Regions from separate parts of the Streptomyces sp. NPDC006208 genome, predicted to be linked through region 2. Evidence: riboswitches for the same ligand, from Rfam matches in the RefSeq annotation. Region 2 holds a riboswitch; the other holds the start of a gene.
The links. Region 2 has a riboswitch for S-adenosylmethionine ahead of thrC (threonine synthase). Riboswitches for the same ligand answer to the same signal wherever they lie in the genome.

Region 1 (8,107 bases), on a different contig from region 2:
CTTGTGATCAGTTCAAATCCTCACGAGAAAATTCTTGCCCGCCACGCGCATTCTTTACTTGCATCACACGCGTAGTAATGGCCACTTGACGCAACGTCCCACCCGCGATGGCACAAATTCGGGCATATATGACGAGAGTTACGAGAGCCGCGAAAGCCGCTTCAGCAGCAATGCGGACGCGACCGGCCGGGCGCCCGCCTTGGCCACTCCGTCGGCGACCTCACGGTCGGTGGAGACCACCACCACCGGCCGGCCGGGCGGCTCGGCCCGCACCAGCTGACGGATCAGCTCGTCCGCGGTCACCCCCGGCTTGGAGAACAGCACCCGCACTCCGCGCGGCGGCGCCAGCAGCACCGGAGCGGCCAGCTCCGCACCGTCGAAGACACAGGTGATCTCCGCACCGGTCTGGGCGGCGAGCACGGAAAGACCGCCCAGCAGCCGCAGCCGCTGCTTCTCCAGCGGCATCGTCGGATAGCCGGTCTTGGTGACGTTGTAGCCGTCGATCACCAGATGCGCCTGGGGCAGTGCGAGCAGCTGGTCGAGCAGGGCCGGATCGGTCTCGGACAGGGCCCGTGCAGCGATGTCCTTGGGCGACATCCTGCCGGGCTCCACGGCGTCCACGGTGTCCGCCGGGTGGATCCCGGCCGGCGGCAGCGCCAGCTCGCGACGCAGCCCCTGGGCCGCGTCCAGGACCGTGTCCAGCAGCAGACGCAGACGCATGTCCTCGATGGAACGCCCCTCACGGGCGGCCCGGCGGCCCGCCTCGACCGCGGCCTCCGCCTCTGCCAGCCGCGCCTTGAGCCGCCGGCTCTCACTCTCGGCGGCCGACACCTGGGCGGCGGCCTGCGCCTTGATCGCGTCGATCTCGCCCGCCGTACGGCGCAGGGCGGCCTCACCGCGCTTCACATCGGCCTGGGCGCTGCGCAGTTTGCGATGCAGCGACTCGGCGTCCTTGCGGGCGGCGTCCAGTTCGGCACGCAGCCCCTCGGTCTCGCTCCTGATCTGGCCGCGCGCCTCGGCGAGCTCCGCGCGCAGCCGCTCCAGCTCGCGCCGGGCCTCTTCGTCGGCGCGCTCGGCATCGGCGCGCTGGGCCTCCTCGCCCGCGGCGGCGACCAGTTTCACCCACCCGACGGGACGCAGGACATAGGCCGCGGCCGCCACATCGACGGGATCGGCTGCCGCGGGCGGGGATCCGGACTCGAGCGCATCGGCCAGCTCGGGCTGGGCCTTGCCGATCCGCTCGCCGATGCGCTGGCGGAAGACCGGGTCGCCCTCGAGCGCGGCAGCCATCGCATTGCCGGCGAACTTGGCGCGCCGAGTGGGGGTGAAACGGGCGTACTGCCGCAATTGGGACGGCAGTTCGGCAACCGTCAGGCCGCCGAACGCGTCCGAGACCAGAGCGACGACCCGCCGCCGCACACTTTCCGGCAGCGGGCGGTCGAGCGCCTCGGCAGCGCCACCGGCCGCATCGGCCGGCTCAGCGCCGCTGTGTGGCTGCTCCACCATCCGTCACCCCTACTGCCTGTCGTCTGCCCGCTGCCCGGGCCGCTGCTCAGGAAGCCGCGCCCGGCCTGTCCACCAGCTCGATCTGATCCACCGCGTTGCACCAGCGGCAGCGGACCGATTCGATGGTCTCACTGACCACCTCGCGCTCCTCCACCTTCGATTCCCCGGCCAGGTCCAGATGCACGTACTCGACGACCTTCGACGAGCGCGTGACATCGAAGCGGGTCAGGTTGCCGCACAGTGTGCAGCGCCACCGGGTCTCGGGGGTCGGCGAGGGAACCGTCGTCATCGTGCCGTCCTTCTTCGTGGTGCGGATGCGGGTGCCGCGGTGCGCCGTCGAACTGCGGATGTACTGCCCGTAACCCTACGGCCTCGCGGGTACCCGGTGTCGCGGCGAGGCACTCTGTGCCGGTCGGTCCACCTACGGCATGATCTGTCCGTGATCGATTGGTGGGGTGCGATCCGGAACACGGCCAAGGGGCCCGCCGTGACCTACGGCGCGATCGCCGTCTGCTGCGCGGTCTTCCTCGTCAGCCCGGTCTCCGGACTCAATCCGGTGTACGGCACGGGCGACCGCTTACTCGTCGCGCAGAGCGCGTACTTCGAGCAGTGGGGCGTGATCCCGGCCGAACTGCTGAAACGCTCCCCGCACGCCCTGCTCACCCCGCTCACGGCCCTGTTCGTCCACGGCAGCTGGCTGCATCTGCTCGGGAACATGCTGTTTCTCTTCGTCTTCGGCGCGATGGCCGAGGAGCGGATGGGCCGGCTGCAGTTCGCCCTGTTCTATCTGGGCACCGGCTACCTCGCACTGCTGGTGTACGCGGCCGTCAACGCCGATTCGGCGCAGACCCTGGTGGGGGCGTCCGGGGCGATCTCGGGCGTGCTCGGCGCCTTCCTGTTCCTCTTTCCGAAGGCCCGCGTCACCAGCCTCTTCCCGTTTCTGTTCTTCCTGCCGCTGCGGTTCCCCGCCTGGGTCGTGCTGATCTTCTGGTTCGCGCTCCAGTGGCTGGCCGCGAGGAACGCGGGCAGCGGGCCCGGCGTCGCCTATCTGGCGCATCTGGTGGGGTTCTCGGCGGGCTTCCTCTACGCCTGGGGCCGGTTCCGCAGTGGGACTAGAGTGAAGGCCCAAGCAGCGGCCACCGAGGGAGAACGCCAACCGTGATCACCGCGATCGTGCTCATCAAGACCAGCGTGGACCGCATCCCCGAGATCGCCGAGTCGATCGCCGCGCTGGACAGCGTCAGCGAGGTCTTCTCGGTGACCGGTACGTACGACCTGATCGCCATGGTCCGTGTGGCCAAGCACGACGACCTGGCGGACGTCATCCCGGGCAGCATCAGCAAGATCCCGGGCGTCGAGGCCACCGACACGCATGTCGCGTTCCGCACCTACTCCCAGCACGACCTGGAGGCGGCGTTCGCCATCGGCCTGGACGCCTGACGCCTCGCGCATGCGGGGCAAGCACCCGTCCCGCGGTGGGGGGACGCAACCGCGACGACAGCGAGCCCGCGCCGAAGGCGCGGGCTCGTCGGATCCGGGGCACAACCCCGAGCGTCACACGGCCGGGACGCAGCGGCCGTCCTCCGTGCGGTAGGTCCACTTCGCACCCTCGCGCACCAGCTCCCGCACCGCCCGGACGAAGCGTTCGACATGCTCGTCCGGCGTCCCCGCGCCGAAGCTGACGCGGATCGCGTTCAGCGACCGTCCCCCGGTCTCCTCGGGGGCGCCGCACTCGCCCGGATCCTGGGTCTCACCGCCCAGCAGCGTACGCACCAGGGGATGGGCGCAGAACAGGCCGTCGCGTACCCCGATGCCGTACTCCGCCGACAGCGCCGCCGCGAAGTGCGAGCTGTTCCAGCCGTCGACGACGAACGAGATGACGCCGACGCGCGGGGCATCGGCGCCGAACAGGGAGAGCACGCGCACCTCGGGCACCTCGGCCAGCCCCTCCCGCACCGTTGCGATCAGCTGCTGCTCCCGTGCCACCAGCGCGTCGAAGCCCGCTTCGGTCAGCGCCCTGCACGCCGATGCGATGGAGTAGACGCCGATGACGTTCGGCGAACCGGCCTCGTGGCGCGCGGCCGTGGTGTGCCACTCGACGTCCACGCCGCCGTCCGTGCGCCGCGCGACCGTGCGCGAGGCACCGCCTCCCGCGAGGTACGGCTCCGCCTCCCGCAACCAGTCCGCGCGCCCGGCGAGCACGCCGGAGCCGAACGGCGCGTACAGCTTGTGCCCGGAGAATGCGACCCAGTCCACGTCCAACTCCCGTACCGACACGGGGTGGTGGGGCGCGAGCTGGGCGGCGTCGAGGACGATCCGGGCGCCGTGGGCGTGGGCCACGGCCGCGAGCTCCTTCACCGGCCACAGTTCACCGGTCACATTCGACGCGCCGGTGACGCAGACCAGGGCGGGCCCGTCCGCGTCCTGAGCGGATGCGGTCCGGTCGGCAAGCGCCCGCTCCAGGGTGGTGACGGCCTCTTCGGGAGTGCGCGGCGCGTCCAGGAAGGTCACCTGGGCCTGACGCCAGGGCAGCAGGGAGGCGTGGTGCTCGGTCTCGAAGACGAACACCCGGCAGCCGGCGGGGAGCACGGAGGCGAGCAGGTTCAGCGAGTCGGTGGTGGAGCGGGTGAAGACGACCTGATCGCCGTCACGGCAGTCGAGGAAGTCGTGGACGGTCGCCCGGCTGTTCTCGAACAGGTCCGTGGACAGCTGCGAGAGGTAGCCGGCGCCACGGTGCACGCTGCCGTAGTACGGGGCGTACGCGGCCACGTCGTCCCACACGCGCTGCAACGCGGGCGCGCTCGCCGCGTAGTCGAGGGCGGCGTAGACGGCTTCGCCGCCGGTCACCAGCGGAACGGTGACGTCCCGGCCGAGGACCGGGAGCGGGGCGGCACAGCACGGGTCGGCGACGGCGTCAGGGGTGGCAACGGCGGCGTTCGGGCATGCGGACATGGCGGTATCTCCCGGCAGGAAAAGGCGAATCGGCTTCAAGAACACCCGGATCACGGGTGTGCCTCGGCGCACGGACACGACCGTGCGGAGGATGTGCTGAAGAGGGGGCTACGCGCCCTATCGCATTCGCTTGCTCACGAGACTGCTCCCTTGAGGACCAGGACCCCGGGGCTGTGACATCCGACGATGTCCAGGGGTCCGCGCTTGCCACAGACCTCGCTGCCTGCGACCTGGTCTTCACCCGGGGCACCCCGCCACGGACGGAGGGTTGCCGGACAGCGGGCCGGGGCCTCGTCGCTGTCACTCATGACCTGTCGAAGAAACTACGCGACGTGATCGCCGTCCCGCAACCCGTGTCCGGATTCCGGGACAGGCAGGGGACGGCACACCACGTCGGCGTCCGCGTAGGCCCTGTCCGGGCGATCTTCGAGGATCAGTCTGCGGCGTCAGATGCGTGGGGCCTCCCCAGGCCCACCAGGGCCGAGGCATGGGGCCTCCCCAGGCCGCCAGGGCCGAGGGGACGCATCGCAAAGCGGAGCATCGCCCTCGTACTGGACGTACTCGGGCGACTCCGACAACACAGCGAGGTGCCGCAGCTGTCGCCGCGGCCCGACGAGATCGCCCGGACAAGGCCTAGGAGTTGCTCACGGAGACCCAGCGGTCCAGTGCGGCCTTGGCCGCTCCCGAGTCGATGGACTCGGCCGCCTTGTCCATACCGGCCCGCAGCTGCTGCGCGAGCGGGCCGTCGCCCGGCTCCAGGGCCACCAGCGCGGCCGCCGCGTTCAGCAGCACCGCGTCGCGGACCGGACCGGTCTCGCCGCCGAGCAGCCGCCGCGCGACATCCGCGTTGTACGAGGCGTCCGCGCCACGCAACGCCTCGACGGGCACCAGGTCGATGCCCGCGTCGCGCGGGTCGAAGGCCTCCTCGCGCACCGCGCCGTCCCGTACCACCCACACCTTGGACGTGGCGGTCGTGGTCAGCTCGTCCAGACCGTCGTCGCCGCGGAAGACCAGCGCGGACGATCCCCGTTCGGCCAGCACACCGGCCAGGATCGGCGCCATCCGGGCGTCCGCGACACCGGTCGCCTGGGCCTTGACCCGCGCCGGGTTGGTGAGCGGACCGAGGAAGTTGAACACGGTGCGGATGCCCACCTCCTTGCGGGTGGCCGCCACATGCCGTAGCGCCGGGTGGAACTTGACCGCGAAGCAGAAGGTGATGCCGGCTTCCTCGGCGACCTCGGCGACGCGCCGCGGGGTGAGCTCCAGATTGACCCCGAGCTTCTCCAGGACGTCGGAGGCGCCGCTCGCGGACGAGGCCGCGCGGTTTCCGTGCTTGACGACCTTCGCGCCCGTACCGGCGACGACGATCGCCGACATCGTCGAGATGTTCACCGTCTTGGCCCCGTCGCCGCCGGTACCGACGATGTCGACGCTGGGGCCTGGCACCTCGATCAGGTTGGCGTGCGCGTACATGGTCCGCACAAGGCCGGTGATCTCGTCGACGGTCTCGCCCTTGGCGCGCAGCGCGACCACGAAAGCGGCGATCTGCGCGTTGGTGGCCTCGCCGCTGAGGATGCGGTCCATCGCCCATGCGGTGGCGTCCGCGCTCTGGTCACGGTTGTCGAGGAGGGCGTTCAGCACGCCGGGCCAGGAGTGGTCCGCCACGCTGTTGCCGCCGACCGGGGTCACAACGTTCATGGTCCGCTCCAGGGTCCACAGCCGATAGGGATGGGTCCACCCTATCCAGGTGCGGGCACAGCAAAGAGCCCCGTCCGACGAATGGACGGGGCTCCAGCTGTGGCGACCTTCAGGTCAGGTGATCAGTGGTGGCCGTGGCCGCTGGTGATCTCCTTGTACTCCTCGGCGGTGGGCTTGGCGATCTGGTTCTCCTCGCCGTAGTAGCCCTTGCTGAGCTTGGCGCGCAGCTTCTCGGAACGCTTCACCTTGCGCTCGACGCCGTTCTCGTCGACCGTCGGGCCGATCTCGGCCGGCTTGTACTGCTCGTGCGCGGTGAGCTTGTACAGGTCGCCCTGCGAGAGCGGCTCGTGGATCTCGACGAACTCACCGTGCGGCAGGCGCTTGATGATGCCGGTCTCGCGACCGTGCAGCACCTTGTCGCGGTCGCGACGCTGCAGGCCCAGACAGATGCGCTTGGTGAGGACGAACGCGAGAACCGGTCCGACGAAGTAGGTGATGCGGACGAACCAGGTGATCGCGTTGATCGACAGGTTGAAGTGGGTGGCGAAGATGTCGTTACCGCCACCCAGCAGCATGATCACGTAGCCGGTGACCCAGGCGACACCCAGCGCGGTCCGGGTCGGCGCGTTACGCGGCCGGTCCAGGATGTGGTGCTCGCGCTTGTCGCCGGTGATCCAGGACTCGATGAACGGGTAGACCGCGATCGCTCCGAGGACCACACCGAAGATCACCAGCGGGATGAACACACCCAGGACGAGCGTGTGGCCCCACAGATTGATCTCCCAGCCAGGCATCACACGGACCAGACCCTCGGCGAAGCCCATGTACCAGTCGGGCTGGGCACCGGTGGACACCATGTCCGGGCGGTACGGGCCGAGCGCCCACACCGGGTTGATCGTGAAGGTCGCCGAGATGAACGCGATGACACCGAAGACCAGGAAGAAGAAGCCTCCGGCCTTGGCCATGTAGACCGGCAGCAGGGGCATGCCGACCACGTTCTTGTTCGTCTTGCCGGGACCCGCCCACTGCGTGTGCTTGTGGTAGAAGACCAGGATCAGGTGGGCCACCACGAGGCCGAGCATGATGCCCGGCAGCAGCAGGATGTGGATCGAGTAGAACCGGGCCACCATGTCGTGGCCGGGGAACTCGCCGCCGAACAGGAAGAACGAGATGTACGTGCCGACGATCGGCATGGACAGGATCGCGCCCTGGGTGAAGCGGACACCCGTGCCGGACAGCAGGTCGTCGGGGAGCGAGTAACCGGTGAAGCCGGTGAACATGCCGAGGACGAACAGCAGGAAGCCGAACAGCCAGTTGATCTCACGCGGCTTGCGGAACGCGCCGGTGAAGAAGACGCGCATCATGTGCACGAACATCGCGGCGAGGAAGATCACCGCGGCCCAGTGGTGGATCTGCCGGATGAGCAGACCGCCGCGGACGTCGAAGCTGATGTGCAGGGTCGAGGCGTAGGCCTCGGTCATGCGGATGCCCTGCATCGGCACGTACGAGCCGTGGTACTCGACCTCGTTCATGCTCGGGTGGAAGAACAGCGTCAGATACACACCCGTGAGGATGATGATGATGAAGCTGTAGAGCGCGATCTCGCCGAGCATGAAGGACCAGTGGTCCGGGAAGATCTTCCGCATGTTGGCCTTGGCCAGGGAGTAGATCCCGAGCCGGCCGTCCGCCCAGTCGGCCACCCGCTCGCCGGCGGGCGCCTTCTTCTTCGTGTCTGTTGCAGTACTCATCCGCGCTCCCAGAAGGCAGGACCGACGGGCTCTTCGAAGTCGCCCAGCGCCTCGAGGTTGCCTTCGGCGTTGACGCCGATACGCAGCTGCGGAAGCGGGTGACCGGCCGGACCGAAGATGACGCGGGCGCCGTCGGAGAGGTCGAAGGTGGACTGGTGGCACGGGCAGAGGACGTGGTGCGTCTGCTGCTCGTACAGGCTGAT
Region 2 (8,107 bases):
AAGTCCGCGTCGGCGCCGAGTCCGTGGACGCCTGTCCGCGTGGTGCCGGTGCCGCCGACCACCTGCTCGCAGCAGCCGGCGAAGGCGTCCGCCCACCGCCGGGTCAGGAACGCCAGCCGGTCCGCGCCCAGCATCCCGCGCAGCAGCTGTTCCGCGATGTCGTCCGGCAGCATCCTGAAGTACTCCGCCGGCGCCCACGGTGTGTGCGAGAAGTGCCCGATCCGCAGGTCGGGGCGGAGTTCGCGGAGCATGCCGGGCACCAGGGCCAGGTGATAGTCCTGCACCAGCACGGCCGCGCCGTCGGCGGCCCGCTGCGCCAGCGCCTCGGCGAACGCCTTGTTGTACGCCTCGTACGCAGCCCACTGCCGCCGGAACTCCTTGTCGAAGACCGGCTCCAGTGGGGTCTGGTACAGCATGTGGTGCACGAACCACAGCACCGAATTCGCGATGCCGTTGTACGCGTCGGAGTGGACGGCCGCGTCGATGTCGAGCATCAGCACACCCGGCTCGCCGACCCCGCGCCGGACCGCCTCGCGGTCGCCGTCGCTCAGGGCCGCGCACACCCACAGGGACTGTGCGCCGGAGCCGATGGCCGACAGGCCGGAGACCAGGCCGCCGCCCCCGCGGCGGGCGTCGAGCTCTCCGTCCTCGTTCACCGTGTACGAGACCGGGCCGCGGTTGGACGCGACCAGGATCTGGGCAGCGTGTTCACGCTCGGAGACCATGTGGCGAACCTAGCCCGTCCCGGGAAACCTCAAACGTGCGTACGGTCTCACCGCGCCAGATCCGGTCTCAGTCCTTGTCGCGGCGCCGCGACGCCGCCACCGCGACCACTCCCGCCGCCGTCAGACTCAGCGCCACCCCGCCGAGCAGCCACAGCTGCTCGTTCCTGGATCCGGTGTCGGCCATCTCGCCGGGCTGGATCTGCACCGGCCGGAGCGAGGGTTCCGTCCCCGGCGACCCGTCCGCCCCCGTGGCGGCCGCGGGGACGGGCGATCCGAGCAGTGCCGCGGCGGTGACCGCCAGGGCCCCGAGGATCCGGGGCAGCCGGCCATGGTTCCTGTCATCTTTCGCACCCATGTGTACGAAAGGTAGAGAAGATGTCCGCGTGATCCGGTTTATGCCGCGCGACGCGCCGCATACTCACCGATCTCACGCATCGGCGGCCGCTCCTCCGTGTCCACGGAGTACGTCCGCGGCTCGAACCCCGTCTCGCCCCGCTCGAACTGCGTCAGCGACGGCCGCACCAAGTGTCCGCGGGAAAGTCGCAGTTGGGCGGTGCGGTAGATCGCCGCCGCCATCCGGCCCAGTGCCTGCCCGTCCTGGTGGCGGTGCTTGCGCGAACCGACGTCCACCTGTGCGAGCGCGTCCAGGCCCACCGTGTGCAGCGCGTCCACCAGCAGTCCCAGCTCCACCCCGTACCCGACGGGGAACGGCAGCCGCTCCAGCAGCGACCGCCGTGCCGCGTACTCGCCGCCCAGCGGCTGGACGAAGCCGGCCAGCTGCGGCCAGTGCAGATTCAGCAACGGCCGGGCCACCAGTTCGGTCACCCGCCCGCCCTGGCCCGGCTCGCCGCCGAGCGGCCGGTCGTACATGGCCTTGACGAACTGCACCTCGCCGTCGGTCAGCAGGGGCCCGACGATCCCGGAGACGAACTCCGCGGAGAAGTCGCGCAGGTCCGCGTCGACGAAGCAGACGATGTCACCGCTGGTCACCATCAGTGACCGCCACAGCACCTCGCCCTTGCCGGGCACGGCCGGTATCCGCGGCAGGATCGTGTCCCGGTGGACCACCCGCGCCCCGGCCGCCGCGGCCACTTCACCCGTACGGTCGCTCGAGCCCGAGTCGATGACCACCAGCTCGTCGACCAGCGGCACGCTCTCCATCAGCTCGCGCCGGATCACGGTGACGATGTCCCCGACCGTCGTCTCCTCGTCCAGCGCGGGAAGCACCACGCTGACCGACGTCCCGCGCCTGGCCTTGGCCGCCAGCAGCTGGTTCATCGTCCGGTCGGCGGCCGCCCAGGAACGCCTGCTCAGCCAGCGCTCCACCTCATCGAGCACGTGCGCGTCTCCTTGACTTCCTGTCGAGAGATCCATCTCGAGGTTCGGACGACTATCTCAACCGTCCAGGGCTTCGGTTACAGTCTTGAACAACGCCGATGACCGTCGCATGCCGGGGGTCGTCGCGCTGACAACTGAATACCGCTCATCCAGAGGGGCAGAGGGAACGGCCCGTTGAAGCCCCGGCAACCCTCCCGCCGACCGCGAGGTCACGGTGGGGAAGGTGCCAATTCCGTCTCGTGGCGAGATGCGTCACGAGGAAGATGAGGAGAAAGGGCCTCGCCACCATGGCTGTGCAGACCGTTGCAAGCAGCACCACCACCCCTGTGGACCTCGGACCGGCCGCCGCGCTCTCGTGCCGCGAGTGCGGGGAGCGTTTCGAACTCGGCCCCATCTTCGCCTGTGCCTCGTGTTTCGGGCCGCTCGAAGTCGCGTACGACCTGCCGAGCGGCGACCCCGAGGCCCTTCGCAAGCGGATCGAAGCGGGCCCGGACAACATCTGGCGCTACGCCCCGCTGCTGCCCGTCCCCGCCGACGTGGCCGGCAAGCCGAGTCTGAACCCCGGTTTCACCCAGCTGGTCAAGGCCGACAACCTCGCCCGTGAACTGGGCGTCACCGGCGGCCTGTACGTCAAGGACGACTCCGGCAACCCGACGCACTCCTTCAAGGACCGTGTCGTCGCGATCGCCGTCGAGGCGGCCCGCGCCTTCGGTTTCACCACCCTGTCCTGCTCCTCCACCGGCAACCTCGCCGGCGCCGTCGGCGCCGCCGCGGCCCGGGCCGGCTTCCGCTCCTGCGTGTTCATCCCGCACGACCTTGAGCAGGGCAAGGTCGTCATGGCCGCCGTGTACGGCGGTGAACTGGTCGGCATCGAGGGCAACTACGACGACGTCAACCGCTTCTGCTCCGAGCTCATCGGCGACCCGCTCGGCGAGGGCTGGGGCTTCGTCAACGTCAACCTCCGCCCGTACTACGGCGAGGGCTCCAAGACGCTCGCGTACGAGATCTGCGAGCAGCTCGGCTGGCAGCTGCCCGACCAGATCGTGATCCCGATCGCCTCCGGCTCGCAGCTCACCAAGATCGACAAGGGTCTGCAGGAGCTGATCAAGCTCGGTCTCGTCGAGGACAAGCCGTACAAGATCTTCGGCGCCCAGGCCGAGGGCTGTTCGCCGGTGTCCACCGCCTTCAAGGCCGGCCACGACGTCGTACGCCCGCAGAAGCCGAACACCATCGCCAAGTCGCTCGCGATCGGCAACCCGGCCGACGGCCCGTATGTGCTGGACATCGCCCGCCGCACCGGCGGTGCGGTGGAGGACGTCAACGACGAGCAGGTCGTCGACGCGATCAAGCTGCTGGCGCGGACCGAGGGAATCTTCGCCGAGACGGCGGGAGGCGTGACCGTGGGCGTGACCAGGAAGCTGATCGAGCAGGGCCTGCTCGACCCGACGCTCACCACCGTCGTACTCAACACCGGCGACGGTCTCAAGACGCTGGACGCGGTCGCCCCGACCACCGGTCCGACCGCGACGATCCGCCCGAGTCTGGACGCGTTCCGCGACGCCGGCCTGGCCGGCTGAACCACCGAGAGAGGCAGCACACCATGAGCGTCAACGTCCGCATCCCCACCATCCTCCGCACGTACACGGGCGGCAAGGCCGAGGTCCCGGCCGAGGGCGCGACCCTCTCCGAGGTCATCGCGGACCTGGAGAAGAACCACGCGGGCATCGCCGCCCGGGTCCTGGACGACCAGGGCAAGCTGCGCCGCTTCGTCAATGTGTACGTGAACGACGACGATGTGCGCTTCGAGCAGGGGCTGGAGACGGCGACGCCGGACGGTGCGGGAGTTTCCATCATCCCCGCGGTCGCCGGTGGCTGACGCGACCTGGAATTACCCAGAGTAACGAGAATTGCCCCTTCCGGTGGAGAACCGGAGGGGGCAATTCTGCATGGTTGAGCGCGATAGAGTTGGGGAAGCGGCCTCCGCCACTCGCTTCCCCTGTGTATGAGAATGCGCCGGGAGGCGACAAGAAGTGGCCAAAGTGTGCGATCGAAATGCGCCTTTGGGGATACTTTGTGGAGCCCGACTTGCCCCGGAATTCACGGAATTTGCACATTTCATCCCTTTGCTACTGCGCAGAATTCTCGTCCGACTGACCTGTTGCAGACGGCAGTTGGACAGATACATTCAGCCGCGGTCGACGCGTTCCGGCGCCCGCCCCTCCTGTCGGGGCGGTAGGTCTGACCCGGGTCCGCGAAGTGCGGTCCTGCGCAAGGGCCAGTAATAGGGGAGTTAGGCATGGCTCAGGGCACCGTCAAGTGGTTCAACGCGGAGAAGGGCTACGGCTTCATCGCGGTCGACGGTGGTGCGGATGTTTTCGTCCACTACAGCGCGATCCAGATGGATGGGTACCGCACCCTTGAAGAGGGTCAGCGAGTTGAGTTCGAGATCTCGCAGGGCCAGAAGGGTCCGCAGGCGGACATGGTCAAGCTGGCCGTCTGATCCAGTCGCGATCGGCCACCGACGTTCTCACTCCGAGGGGTCCGCATCCCATCCAGGGATGCGGACCCCTCGTCGTGCGTTCACGCACGGTTCGTCCGCCCTCCGCCTTCGCCGCTCTCCGCCTGCGGATCCCCGAGAGCCGCTTGCACTCTCCTATGCCGAGTGCTAATCATTGGCGTTAGCACTCTGCAGGTGAGAGTGACAGAACTTGGATCGGGTCGGTGAGGCCCGCGGGCCGGGTGGGGCAAGGAACCACACGGCTTGCAGGCCGTCCGTCGCGGGCACCAGCACGGTCCGGAAGCAATCCTCCCCCGTAGCCCTGCGGGCACGGGGGGACCCCCAAGTCCGGGAGGACCACTTCACATGGCCAAGATCATCGCGTTCGACGAGGAGGCACGGCGCGGTCTCGAGCGCGGGATGAACCAGCTCGCCGACGCCGTCAAGGTCACCCTTGGCCCCAAGGGCCGGAACGTCGTCCTCGAGAAGAAGTGGGGCGCCCCCACGATCACCAACGATGGTGTTTCCATCGCCAAGGAGATCGAGCTCGAGGACCCGTACGAGAAGATCGGCGCCGAGCTGGTCAAGGAAGTCGCCAAGAAGACGGACGACGTCGCCGGCGACGGTACGACCACCGCGACCGTTCTCGCGCAGGCGCTCGTCCGTGAGGGCCTGCGCAACGTGGCCGCCGGCGCCAACCCGATGGCCCTCAAGCGCGGTATCGAGAAGGCCGTCGAGGCCGTCTCCGGTGCCCTGCTCGAGCAGGCCAAGGACGTGGAGACCAAGGAGCAGATCGCTTCCACCGCCTCCATCTCCGCCGCCGACACCCAGATCGGCGAGCTCATCGCCGAGGCCATGGACAAGGTCGGCAAGGAAGGCGTCATCACCGTCGAGGAGTCCCAGACCTTCGGTCTGGAGCTGGAGCTCACCGAGGGTATGCGCTTCGACAAGGGCTACATCTCGGCGTACTTCGCCACCGACATGGAGCGTATGGAGGCGTCCCTGGACGACCCGTACATCCTGATCGTCAACTCCAAGATCTCCTCGGTGAAGGACCTGCTCCCGCTGCTGGAGAAGGTCATGCAGTCGGGCAAGCCGCTGCTGATTATCGCCGAGGACGTCGAGGGCGAGGCCCTGTCGACCCTGGTCGTCAACAAGATCCGTGGCACCTTCAAGTCCGTTGCCGTCAAGGCCCCGGGCTTCGGCGATCGCCGCAAGGCGATGCTGAACGACATCGCCATCCTCACCGGTGGCACGGTCATCTCCGAGGAGGTCGGCCTCAAGCTCGAGAACGCCGGCCTGGACCTGCTGGGCCGCGCCCGCAAGGTCGTCATCACCAAGGACGAGACCACCATCGTCGACGGTGCCGGTGAGAGCGACCAGGTCCAGGGTCGCGTCAACCAGATCCGCGCCGAGATCGAGAACTCCGACTCGGACTACGACCGCGAGAAGCTCCAGGAGCGCCTCGCGAAGCTGGCCGGCGGCGTGGCCGTCATCAAGGCCGGCGCCGCGACCGAGGTCGAGCTCAAGGAGCGCAAGCACCGCATCGAGGACGCCGTTCGCAACGCGAAGGCGGCCGTCGAGGAGGGCATCGTCGCCGGTGGTGGCGTGGCTCTGATCCAGGCTTCCTCGGTCTTCGAGAAGCTCGAGCTCGAGGGTGACGAGGCGACCGGCGCCAACGCCGTGAAGCTCGCGCTGGAGGCTCCGCTGAAGCAGATCGCCGTCAACGGTGGTCTCGAGGGCGGCGTCATCGTCGAGAAGGTGCGCAACCTGCCCGTCGGCCACGGCCTGAACGCCGCGACCGGTGAGTACGTCGACATGATCGCCGAGGGCATCATCGACCCCGCGAAGGTGACCCGCTCTGCCCTGCAGAACGCGGCCTCCATCGCGGCGCTGTTCCTCACCACCGAGGCCGTCATCGCCGACAAGCCGGAGAAGGCTTCCGCGCCTGCCGGTGGCGGCATGCCGGGCGGTGACATGGACTTCTGATCCGGTTTCGGATCGGACCCGTCCGTAAGGACGAAGGGCGGCACCCCTCCTCCCAGGGGGGTGCCGCCCTTCGGCGTCTGCGCGGCGACCGTACGGGCTACTGCCGCGAAAGGGGCGACCTCGAAATCCTCATGTGGCCTCGGGCTCGAGGCAGTTGAATGTTCTGGAACGATCAGCTGCCCACGATCCAGGAGGGAAGCCGCGTGACTTTCGGGGGACAGGGACCGTACCGCCCGCCATGGCCACCGAACGGTGGACCGCCACCGCCGTACCGTCCCCACCCGCCGAACGCGTCCCTGTGGCAGCGGCTGCGCGAGGACGAGTGGCCGCCGCTGAGGGAAGTGCTGGGACACGCACGCAGGCTTCCCGGCTGTGTGTGGGTGCTGGCCCTGTGCTTCGTATGGCCCGCGCTGTTCGTCCTGGTGATGTACCCGCTGGCCCGCTCGGCCCGTATGAAGTCCCGGGCAGTCTTCCCCGCGCGCAGCCATCGCGGTGTCCAGGACCCGGAGGTGATGCGCATGCAGAAGATCCGGGCCTGGATCGCCCTCGGCGCGTCCTTGGCGATCCTGCTGGCCTACGGCACGTCGGAGGACTGGCAGCAGGCCCAGGACCAGGCATTCTTCCGGCTGGCGGTCACCCCGTGGCTGCTGCTCCTCACGGCGCCCGCCGTGATCGCGCTCCTGTTCCGCTTCGCGCCGCCGTCGGCCCGGCCGGTCATGCGCGCGCGTCTGCGGCCGGCGGTCCGGACGGTGCTCTGGTACTTCGGGGCCTTCACGGCCGTGCCGATACTGTTCGCCGGCGTCATGTTCCTCAGCAGGACGTTCCAGGGCGAAGCGGCGGGTGCCCTGCTCTCGTTCGCGCTCCTTCTTCCGGTCCTGTGGCTCGTCTTCTTCGTCGGCTTCGCCTCCACGACGGTCGTCCGCACCGCCTTCCACACGGCCGATGTACACGCTGCCCTCCCGGCGCTGCTCACCGGTGTCCTGGTGTGGGAGCTTGCCGCGGTCAATCTGCTCATGGCCGGCCCGCCTCCCGGCCCGCCGGTGATCCAGCTCTGCGCACTCATCGGCGGCCCGGCGTCGGTGACGGGCGTGGCATGGTGGGAGATCGGCCGCCTGCGCACCCGGTACGGCGTGACCTTGCGCAGCTGAGCAGGCGCTCGTCCGGGGCGTCACGCGCGGCGACCTGAAGCTGCCGGGCCGGCTGCTCGCGGCGTACGGCCGCACCTTCGACCCGGCCGAGCCGCCGGCGTACACGCTGCTGCATGCGTACAGCAATCTGCGTGGTACCTGCGGGAGTTGCCCCCGCGCCGCCGCAGCAGACGCCGAAGTCGCCGGCGGAGACCTGGTTCGGCACGGCCTGGCCGAGCGGCTGCCCGGCGGATCACCGGCTCGTCAGCGACAGCGTGAACCAGGTGGTCTTGCCCTGGTCGGTCGGACGCACGCCCCAGTCCTGCGCCAGCGTGTCGACCAGGACGAGCCCCCGCCCGGACTCGTCGTCGTCGGCGGCGATCCGCGGCTGCGGCGGATGGTGGCTGTGGTCGCTCACCTCGACGGTGAGT

Region 1: another riboswitch for S-adenosylmethionine. It lies ahead of ABZ208_RS09725 (aminotransferase class V-fold PLP-dependent enzyme); the one in region 2 lies ahead of thrC (threonine synthase).

Annotation. Positions count from the first base shown of each region.
Region 1 is NZ_JBEXSW010000009.1:150,183-158,289, forward strand. Features, by position in the region: gene ABZ208_RS09705 (NYN domain-containing protein) at 139-1,503, opposite strand; gene ABZ208_RS09710 (hypothetical protein) at 1,553-1,795, opposite strand; gene ABZ208_RS09715 (rhomboid family intramembrane serine protease) at 1,946-2,668, shown strand; gene ABZ208_RS09720 (Lrp/AsnC ligand binding domain-containing protein) at 2,665-2,946, shown strand; gene ABZ208_RS09725 (aminotransferase class V-fold PLP-dependent enzyme) at 3,061-4,458, opposite strand; SAM riboswitch class IV at 4,654-4,770, opposite strand; gene trpD (anthranilate phosphoribosyltransferase) at 5,092-6,156, opposite strand; gene ABZ208_RS09735 (cytochrome bc complex cytochrome b subunit) at 6,279-7,904, opposite strand; gene ABZ208_RS09740 (Rieske 2Fe-2S domain-containing protein) at 7,901-8,107, opposite strand, start outside.
Region 2 is NZ_JBEXSW010000011.1:129,512-137,618, forward strand. Features, by position in the region: gene ABZ208_RS11540 (trehalose-6-phosphate synthase) at 1-725, opposite strand, end outside; gene ABZ208_RS11545 (hypothetical protein) at 793-1,080, opposite strand; gene ABZ208_RS11550 (glucosyl-3-phosphoglycerate synthase) at 1,119-2,063, opposite strand; SAM riboswitch class I at 2,206-2,333, shown strand; gene thrC (threonine synthase) at 2,351-3,640, shown strand; gene ABZ208_RS11560 (MoaD/ThiS family protein) at 3,664-3,939, shown strand; gene ABZ208_RS11565 (cold-shock protein) at 4,360-4,563, shown strand; gene groL (chaperonin GroEL) at 4,927-6,549, shown strand; gene ABZ208_RS11575 (hypothetical protein) at 6,753-7,697, shown strand; gene ABZ208_RS11580 (PAS domain S-box protein) at 7,930-8,107, opposite strand, start outside.